DNA from 3 places in the Cupriavidus sp. 22TCCZM01-5 genome. Region 3 is predicted to be linked to each of the others. Evidence: predicted binding sites of a transcription regulator. Region 3 holds the regulator's gene; each other region holds the start of a gene.

Region 1 (3,274 bases), on a different contig from region 3:
ACATACTCGCCGCGCTTGCCGACGACCTGGTAGTAGATGTTGTCGGTCTCGTCCGCACGCAGGATCTCGCGCGCCGACAACGGCAGCTGCAGCGTGACCCGGCCGTTCACCTCCCGGACCTGCTGCGACAGCACGATCGCGCTGGCTTCGAGTGCGCGGTCGAACGGCCCGTTGGCGATCGACTTGGCCACCAGGTACGTGACGGCGATGCTCATCGGCCAGAGCAGCAGCAGCGGCGCCAGCATCCAGTCCAGGATCTCGCCGAACAGCGAGCGCGGGGCGGGCTGGGCGGTGCTCTCCTCCAGGTGGGGCAGGGCGTCGGCCAGGTCGTCCGGGTCGTCCGGGTCGTCCGGGTCGTCGGCAGCGGCGGGAGGCGTCGGATCCTTGGCGGGCGGATGCCGCCATGGCAGTCGCAGCAGGCTCATCTCGGCAAAGGGTGTGGGGCGGTTTCGGTCGAGTGATCGGCTGCGTGGGCGTGAAGGGTGCGTGCGGTTCTCAGCTATGGGCGGCCACGGCCGGCTGGAATTTCTCCAGGCAATAGCCCAGGCCGCGCACGGTGGCGATGCGGATGCCGCCGACCTCGATCTTCTTGCGCAGCCGGTGCACGTAGACCTCGATCGCATTGTTGCTGACTTCCTCGCCCCATTCGCACAGGTGGTCCACCAGTTGTTCCTTGGAGACCAGCCGCCCGCAGCGGGTCAGCAGGATTTCCAGCAGTCCGACCTCGCGCGCCGACAGGTCCAGCATCTGGTCGTTCATATAGGCGATGCGGCCGACCTGGTCGAAGGCGAGGGGGCCATGGCGCATCAGCGTGGCGCCGCCGCCGGCGCCGCGCCGCACCAGCGCGCGTACGCGGGCTTCGAGTTCGGTCAGCGCGAAGGGCTTGGCCATATAGTCGTCGGCGCCCAGGTCCAGGCCCTTGACGCGCTCGTCCACGCTGTCGGCGGCGGTCAGGATCAGCACCGGCAGCATGGCGCCGCGCGACCGCAGGCGCTTGAGCACCTCCAGCCCTGGCATGCGGGGCAGGCCCAGGTCCAGGATCAGCAGGTCGAAATTCTGGGTTGACAGCGCGGAATCGGCCTCCAGGCCATTCGCGACATGGTCGACCGCATAGCCCGAGTGACGCAGCGAGCGCGTCAGGCCGTCGGCAAGCACGTCGTCGTCTTCGGCGATCAGAATGCGCATGGTTGTCTCCACCACGGCCGGCATTGCCAGCCGCCACGCAAACGATGCGGACAGGGCTTGCCAAGCATACTGTTTTTTTATACAGTACCCGCACATTCCGCGCAGGCCGCCGCAGAAGGTGGCTGCGCAGGCAGTCGGGTGATTTTTGTTGAGGCGCGCAGATCGGGAAGCCGCAGGTCGGAAAACCGGTCGGTCAACCACCGGAAATGCCGGTGCCGCGCCACATTCGACCTCTTTATACCACCATTGACTCAACATTTGACTCAAGGACGACCATGGACGACAAGAAGGCAGGTGCCGGCCTGAGCGCCGAGAAGCAGAAGGCGCTTGCCGCCGCGCTCTCGCAGATCGAGAAGCAGTTCGGCAAGGGCTCGATCATGCGCATGGGCGATGGCGAGGTCGAGAAGGATATTCAGGTAGTGTCCACCGGATCGCTCGGCCTGGACATCGCGCTCGGCGTGGGCGGCCTGCCGCGCGGCCGCGTGGTCGAGATCTACGGTCCCGAATCTTCCGGCAAGACCACGCTCACGCTGCAGGTCGTGGCCGAGATGCAGAAGCTCGGCGGTACCTGCGCCTTTATCGATGCCGAGCACGCCCTTGACGTCAACTATGCCTCGAAGCTGGGCGTGGACGTCGGCGAGCTGCTGATCTCGCAGCCGGACACCGGCGAGCAGGCGCTTGAAATCACCGACGCGCTGGTGCGCTCGGGCTCGATCGACCTGATCGTCATCGACTCGGTGGCCGCGCTGGTGCCGAAGGCCGAAATCGAAGGCGAAATGGGCGACTCGCTGCCCGGCCTGCAGGCTCGCCTGATGAGCCAGGCGCTGCGCAAGCTGACCGGTACCATCAAGCGCACGAACTGCCTGGTGATCTTCATCAACCAGATCCGCATGAAGATCGGCGTGATGTTCGGTTCGCCGGAAACCACCACCGGTGGCAACGCGCTGAAGTTCTACGCATCTGTGCGCCTGGATATCCGCCGCATCGGCTCGATCAAGAAGGGCGACGATGTGATCGGCAACGAGACCAAGGTCAAGGTGGTCAAGAACAAGGTGTCGCCGCCGTTCCGCGAGGCCTTCTTCGACATCCTGTATGGCCAGGGCATTTCGCGCCAGGGCGAGATCATCGACCTGGGCGTGGATGCCAAGATCGTCGAGAAGTCGGGTGCGTGGTACAGCTACAACGGCGACAAGATCGGCCAGGGCAAGGACAATGCGCGCGAGTTCCTGCGCGAGAACCCGGACATCGCCCAGGAAATCGAGAACAAGGTCCGCGCCACGCTGGGCGTGGCGCCGATCAACGCCGTTCCGGCGGCGGAGGTCGTGGAAGACTGAGCGCCGGCCGGCAGGCACGCTCCCGAGGCTGGCGCATTGCCGATGCGCCAGCCTTTTTTGTTTCCCCTTGCTACCCAGAATTGCGCTGATGGCCCCCCGTCCCCCGCTTTCCCTGAAGGCCCGAGCCGTGGGCTACCTGTCGCGCCGCGAGCATAGCCGGGCCGAGCTCGCGCGCAAGCTGGCGCCGCACGCGGAATCGCCCGAGCAGCTTGAACAGTTGCTCGACGCCCTCGAACGCGAGAACTGGCTGTCCAACGAGCGTTTTGCCGACAGCCTGCTGCACCGGCGTGGCAGCCGCTACGGCGCGGCGCGCGTGATGCAGGAAGCCAAGACCCACCAGCTTGGCAGCGAGCAACTGGGCGAACTGCAGCAGCGCCTGCGCGAGACCGAGCCCGAACGCGCACGCGAGGTCTGGCGCAAGCGCTTTGGCGCCGCGCCCGCCACGCCGGAAGAGCGCGCCAAGCAGATCCGTTTCATGATGGCGCGCGGTTTTTCGCGCTCGGTGATCGGCAAGGTCATCCAGGGCGCGGAGGACGAGCTTCCCGACGATATGGAATGAGCCTGCCGGGCCGCGAGGCGGGGCGGATTGCAGGCGAATACCAGTACTGCCTACAGGTGTATTCGGGCGTATGCCGGGCTGGTCGCGCGGCGGGTCCGGCACCGGACGGGGCATATATGGCGGGTATTCGCCGGTTCTCAGTCCCGGTCGGCCGACAATCGGGTGCCGACAGTTGGCGCATGCGGATGTTCCCGGG
Region 2 (3,274 bases), on a different contig from region 3:
GCAGGCCCGACTGCATCGCGGCCAGCGCTTCGCGCCGCAAACCGGCGTCGTCGGCCGGCAGCGTGACCACGCCGACTGCGAACAGCGTGTCGTCGACGCGCGCCGCTTCCATGGTCATCGGCAGCTTGTGCCCGGCAATGGTGACATCGCGCGCGGCGCTGGTGGGCTTGCCCGGATAGAGCGCGGCATAGCCGCCCTCGCCCGACTGGATCGTGCGCCAGTCATAGCGCGGCGAACACGCGCCAAGCCAGGCCACGGCGAGCATGGCCGGCAGCACCAGGCGAAGCCGGGAGAACCACTGACAGACCTGAAGAAGGGGCATCGGGGACGTGGCCGTACGGTGCGGCGCGTATTGTCGGGACCGGGGACGGCGGCGGGCAGGCGCCTGGCCGCCGGGCGGAAACCGGTATTATCCGGGAAGCCGCCGGCCCGTGCTTGCTGCGCTTCACACCATGCCCCCGCTCATTCTGCTCCGTCGCCCCTCCGTTCGTCTTGCGGCAGCCGCGCTGCTGGCATTGGCCATGCTCGCCAGTCCCGCGGGCGCCGGCACGCCACACCTGCCACCCGCGACCGACCTGGCCGCTCACGCCGCCGACGCGGCGCGCCGCGGAGAACCGTTAGTGGTCCTGGTTTCGCTGCCCGATTGCGGCTACTGCGACACCGTACGCAAGAGCTATCTCGGCCCGCAGGCGGCGGCCGGCGAAATCGCGGTGCGCGAAGTCGACATGACCGCCGACACGCCGCTGCGCGACACCGACGGCACCATGACCACCGCGCGCGCGTGGGCGCGGGCGCACCAGGTGCGCGTGGCCCCGACAGTGCTGTTCCTCGATCGCGACGGGCGGCAGGCAGCCGCCCCGCTGCGCGGCCTGCAGCCCGATTTCTACGGCGCCTATCTGGAACAGGCGCTGGGCCAGGCGCGTGCCGCCATCGCCACCGCGCGCTGACCCGCGCGGACTGCGGCGGATTGACGCAGGCGACGGATTGCAGCAACGCGCGGCGGCCGGGTTTAGAATGCCCTGTTGCCAGTTGAACGGGCCCGGCCCAAGCCGGACCGCATTGCCATGACAAACGCCGCTCCCGCCACTTCCAAACCCCGCAAGCTGTGGCCCATCGCCATAGTCGTCGTCGTGCTCGCCGCACTGGGCTGGTTCGGCTACCGCGCGCTGTCGCCGTCGAGCCAGGTACCCGCCGCCACGTTCACGCTGCTTTCGGGTGAGAAAGTCAGCACGGGCGACCTCAAGGGCAAGGTCTACCTGATCAACTTCTGGGCCACGAGCTGCGCCACCTGCGTCAAGGAAATGCCGGACATGGTCCGCACCTACGAGCAGTACAAGGGCAAGGGCCTGGAGTTCGTCGCCGTGGCCATGAACTACGATCCGCCGATGTACGTGATGAACTACGCCAAGACACGCGGGCTGCCGTTCAAGGTCGCGATGGACTCGGATGGCGCCGCGGCCAAGGCCTTCGGCAATGTGCAGCTGACGCCGACCACCTTCGTCGTCGACAAGGACGGCCGCATCCTGAAGCGCTATGTCGGCGAGCCCGAATGGGACGCGCTGCACAAGCTGCTTGACGGCGCGCTGGCCCAGGCCGCCTGACGAATTCCCGGCAACAGCTGCGAAAAGGTGCTCATCGAGCACCTTTTTTGTTGGGCTGATGCCGCGCGCGCTTCGACTGGCTTGCGCCCACGGCCTGTATGGATATACAGTTTGCGCCAGTCTTCCTGCCCGCCATCGACGGCGGCCACATCCCGAACCGCCCGTGTCACTGGATCTTGCCCCTCTCGCGGAATCGCCTTCCGCCCTTGCCGAACAAGCCTCGCCGGACGCCGACGTTCCCGCCTACCTGGCGCGGCTCAATCCGGAACAGCGGGCGGCGGTCGAGCACCACAGCGACGGGCCGCTGCTGATCATCGCGGGCGCAGGCTCGGGCAAGACCAACACGCTGGCGCATCGCGTCGCGCACCTGGTGCTCAACGGCGCCGACCCGCGCCGCATCCTGCTGCTGACCTTTTCGCGCCGCGCCGCGGCCGAGATGGGGCGGCGCGTAGAGCGCATCGTGGACCAGGCGCTCGGCACCAGTACCGGCGCCGGCCGCGCGGCGCTGCAGTGGTCGGGCACCTTCCACGCGATCGGCGCGCGCCTGCTGCGCGAATATGCGGAAACGCTGGGCCTGTCGCCGGCCTTCACCATCTGCGACCGCGGCGATGCCGCCGACCTGATGCACGTGGTGCGGCACGACCTGGGGCTGTCCGAGCAGGCCAGCCGCTTCCCGAAGAAGGAAACCTGCCTGTCGATCTATTCGCGCGTGGTCAACACCCAGGCCCCGCTCGAGGACGTGCTCAAGCTCTGGTTCCCGCGCTACACCATGTGGGTCGACGCGCTGCGGGCGCTGTTCGCCGGCTATGTCGAAGCCAAGCAGAAGCAGCAGGTGCTCGACTATGACGACCTGCTGCTCTACTGGGCGCAGGCGCTGACCGAACCCGCGATCGCGCAGGACATGGGCGCGCGCTTCGACCATATCCTTGTCGACGAATACCAGGATACCAATGCGCTGCAGGCGTCGATCCTGCTGGCGCTGCGGCCCGACGGCCGCGGCCTGACGGTGGTCGGCGACGACGCGCAGTCGATCTATGCGTTCCGCGGCGCCACCGTGCGCAACATCCTCGATTTCCCCGCGCAGTTCGCGCCGCCGGCACAGCAGGTCACGCTGTCGCAGAACTACCGCTCGACGCAGCCGATCCTGCAGGCCGCCAACGCCGTGATCGGGCTGGCCGCCGAGCGCTACACCAAGGACCTGTGGTCCGAGCGCGCGTCGGCCGAGAAGCCGGGCGTGGTCGTCGTCAACGATGAAGCCGACCAGGCCCGCTACGTGGTCGAGCGCGTGCTCGAGCGGCGCGAGGCGGGCCTCGCGCTGATGGCGCAGGCGGTGCTGTTCCGCGCCGCCGACCACAGTGCGCAGCTCGAGATCGAACTGGCCCGGCGCAATATTCCGTTCGTGAAGTTTGGCGGCCTCAAGTTCCTCGAATCCACGCATGTGAAAGATGCGATGGCCGTGGTGCGCTGGCTGCAGAACCCGCTCGACCGCATCGCCGGTTTCCGCACGCTCCAGTTGCTGCCCGGGATCGGGCCCAAGACCGCCGCGCGCGTGCTCGATGCGCTCGCGGTCGCCACCGAGCCGCTGTTCGCGCTCGAATCGTTCGAGGCGCCGCCAGCCGCCGCGCCCGCCTGGGCCGACCTGCTGGCGCTGGCCCGCACGCTGCTGGGGCCGG
Region 3 (3,274 bases):
GCTGCCGTCGGCCTGTTCGAGCCACAGCATGGGCTGGTCGTCCACGAGCGCGCCGTGGCACACGAGGCAGAACACATCGGCGCCTTCCTGCAGTGCCGCGAAGATGCGGTCGATCGTGGCGTGGCCGGGTTCCGCCAGGGCCTTCGCGGGAATCGGCGCCAGCGCGGCGACGGTGCGCGCGGCTTCCCCGGCGGCATCGATCGGCTTCAGTTCGGGGCCCAGTCCGCTTGGGTTCGCCACCACCACGAGCGCGCTTACGTCGCTGCGTGCGCGCAGGCGCGGCAGGCGCATTTCCCGCGCAAACAGGTAGCGCGAAAAGAAGCAGCGCTGGGTGATGAACAACGCGTGCTCGCCTGCGGGGTCGTAGAGCGTTTCCCATGGCAGCGCGTGCAATGCGCGCGCGTCGACGCCGATGCGCAGGCGCACGCGCAGGTCCAGGTGGCGTTCGTTGGCCGATGCCTGCGCGAGGACGAAGGCGTCGCGCAGCGGTGGCGCGGCGAACAGGGCGGCGGCCAGTGCGCGGCCGCACACCTGCGGATCCGCGTCGCGCACCGCGGGGTCGTCGGGTGCAAGCGGCATCGGCACGCGTGGGGTGATCACATCGCCTTCGGGCACGCGGTGCCTGGCCTCGGCTTCATATCCGCCTGCGGCATCCGTGCCGATCACGATTTCCAGTTCGGAATAGTTGCGCGGCATGGGCGGTCCGTCGTCAAGGCAGGGCTATGCCGCACCGAGCGGGTCGCCGCGACGCAAAGTCCTGGCGCAAGGCGTTTCGATGGCGGCCATGATGCCCCCCATGCCGATTCGCTGACGGCACCGGCACCGGCACCGTCGCTGGCGTTCGCAATTACCCCGGCAACGCTAGGCTGGCGGCCGGCGGCGGCAATGCGCGCGAGCCGGCCCGGTTCAATGGCGTGCCATGCTGCGGTTGGGCCGTTCTGCGACGGCGCCGGGGCACGCTGTGCCTGCTAACTGAAGGCTAGAAGCTGGCACCCTCGATGGAAAGATGTCGCAGATAAAACAAATGAAGATGAGATTTGCGGAATATGCAATTCTCGATGAATCCGCCATTCAAGGGCCGGATGACGACCCCTGCCGGTTCTTGCCGGCGGGACTCAGGCCAGGAGCTTGGTCGGCTCGGCCAGTTCCAGCATCCGGCAGATGGCTGCCATGCTGCCAACCATGGTGCGGCGCTGCGCGCCCTGGTAGATGCGGACGCCCTTCGACTGCCGGAACGGCACCGGCTTGACGGGCTGACGGGCGGCTGCAATGTGTTCGATTTGCGGCATGGCTACACCTCTCGATTGGCAAAAGCGGGGTCAACACTCGTCATGCGGGCGGCGTCGGCACTGCAAGGAGGAGGGCGGCCAGCGCGCGGCTGGCCGCGCTGGTCAGAAGCCCGAGGAGCGGATCAACCCGACGGCGATGCCTTCGAGTGAAAATTCCTCGCGTCCGGGCGTGACCACGATGTTCGGAAAATCCGGGTTTTCCGCGATCAGCTCGATCGTGCCGCCACGGCGCTGCAGGCGCTTGACGGTGACGTCGTCGCCCAGGCGGGCCACGACGATCTTGCCGTTGGGCGCTTCGCTGGCCTTGCGCACGGCCAGCAGGTCGCCGTCGAGGATGCCGGCGTCGCGCATGCTCAGGCCGCGCACGCGCAGCAGGTAGTCGGGACGCTCGTCGAAGACAGTGGCATCGACCTGGTACTGGCGGTCGATATGCTCGGCGGCGAGGATCGGGCTGCCGGCGGCGACGCGGCCCACGAGCGGCAGCGTCAGCTGCATGATGCCGGACACCGGCAGCGAAAACTGGTCAGGGGATTCGGAATCGCTGCGCGCTACCTTGAGCCGGATGCCGCGCGATGCGCCCGGCGTCAGTTCGATCACGCCCTTGCGCGCCAGCGCCCGCAGGTGCTCTTCTGCGGCATTGGGCGACGAGAAGCCGAACTCCGCAGCGATCTCGGCGCGCGTAGGCGGGAAGCCCGTGCCGCGGATCGTGTTGCGGATCAGGTCGAAAATCTGCTGCTGCCGGGGTGTCAGGGTCGCCATGGAAGCGTTCCGTGATGAGTGCCCCGGTGCGATACCGCTGCCAGCCAGGCGGGCACTGTATGTTTAAACAGTATGCTGTGATTTTATACAGTATCGGCGCAAGCGCAAGCAGAATTTCAGAAGTGTCTGCTCGACTTCCGATTTGCCCGCATGCCGCGGGTACAATCGCCGGACCTCAGCTTCCTGCATCCCGACCATGTCCCAGCTTCCCCGCATCGTGGTCCTTGCCACCGGCGGCACCATTGCCGGCGCCTCGACCAACCCGGCCAGCAGCGCGCGCTATCAGGCTGCGACGGTACCCGTGACAACGCTGCTGGCGGCAGTGCCGGCGTTGCAGTCGGTGGCCAGGGTCGAGGCCGAACAGGTGGCGCAGGTCGACAGCAAGGACATGGTGTTCTCGCTCTGGTCGACGCTCGCGGAGCGCGTGCGGCACTGGTCGGCGCAGCCGGATGTGGCCGGCATCGTCATCACGCATGGCACGGACACGCTCGAAGAGACGGCGATGTTCCTGCACCTGACGCAGGCATGCCCGGTGCCGGTGGTGCTGACTGCGGCCATGCGGCCGTCGACGTCGCTGTCGGCCGATGGTCCGCTCAATCTGCTCGATGCCGTGCGCGTCGCTGGCCATCCAGATGCGCGCGGCAAGGGCGTGCTGGTGGTGCTGAACCAGCAGGTTCATGCGGCGCGCGACGTGACCAAGGCGCATACCTCGTCGGTGGATGCCTTTGTATCGCCAGTGACCGGTCCGCTGGGCTTTGTGCAGGATGAACTGGTGCGGCTGGCGCGCAAGCCTGCGCACGCCATAGCGGCTGCCTTGCTGGTGCCGGCCCGTTGGCCGGATGTCGAGATCATCGCGAGCTACGCGCAGCCCGGCCGCATCGCGGTGGACGCGATGGTGGCCGCGGGTGTGCGTGGCCTGATCGTGGCGGCGGCGGGCAATGGGTCGGTGCACGAGACACTGATCGCAGCGCTCAGGGATGCCGCGGCGGCCGGTGTGGCCGTGGTGCGGAGTTCGCGTACAGGGGCGGGGCATGTGGCGATTCCGCCAGTTGCCGACCCGGATGGTGGCGTTTTCCTTTCCGCTGCCGACCTGAATCCCTATAAGGCCAGGGTGCTGCTGTTGCTGGCCCTGGCGCAGGACCCGGGGCTGGCCGCTGCGCCGGACCGGCTCCAGGCGCTATTCGCGGCGGCGTGAGCGCGGTTGCGCGATTGTCAACAGTCGAGCT

The links. Region 3 encodes LexA, which represses DNA repair genes until DNA is damaged. Its sites were predicted from a motif close to ACTGTATNNNNATACAGT; they were not measured.
Region 1: the regulator LexA is predicted to act here: its motif matches at 1,254-1,271, upstream of recA (recombinase RecA).
Region 2: the regulator LexA is predicted to act here: its motif matches at 1,695-1,712, upstream of AC3FNH_RS00735 (ATP-dependent helicase).

What each region holds. Positions count from the first base shown of each region.
Region 1 covers NZ_JBYOJR010000001.1:389,809-393,082, forward strand. Annotated here, with positions in the region: gene AC3FNH_RS01945 (sensor histidine kinase) at 1-425, opposite strand, end outside; gene AC3FNH_RS01950 (response regulator) at 496-1,185, opposite strand; gene recA (recombinase RecA) at 1,461-2,519, shown strand; gene recX (recombination regulator RecX) at 2,608-3,078, shown strand.
Region 2 covers NZ_JBYOJR010000001.1:144,964-148,237, reverse strand. Annotated here, with positions in the region: gene AC3FNH_RS00750 (hypothetical protein) at 1-322, opposite strand, end outside; gene AC3FNH_RS00745 (SoxW family protein) at 453-947, shown strand; gene AC3FNH_RS00740 (TlpA disulfide reductase family protein) at 1,065-1,601, shown strand; gene AC3FNH_RS00735 (ATP-dependent helicase) at 1,765-3,274, shown strand, end outside.
Region 3 covers NZ_JBYOJR010000002.1:153,012-156,285, reverse strand. Annotated here, with positions in the region: gene AC3FNH_RS02830 (CHAT domain-containing protein) at 1-696, opposite strand, end outside; gene AC3FNH_RS02825 (hypothetical protein) at 1,116-1,289, opposite strand; gene lexA (transcriptional repressor LexA) at 1,392-2,048, opposite strand; gene AC3FNH_RS02815 (asparaginase) at 2,245-3,243, shown strand.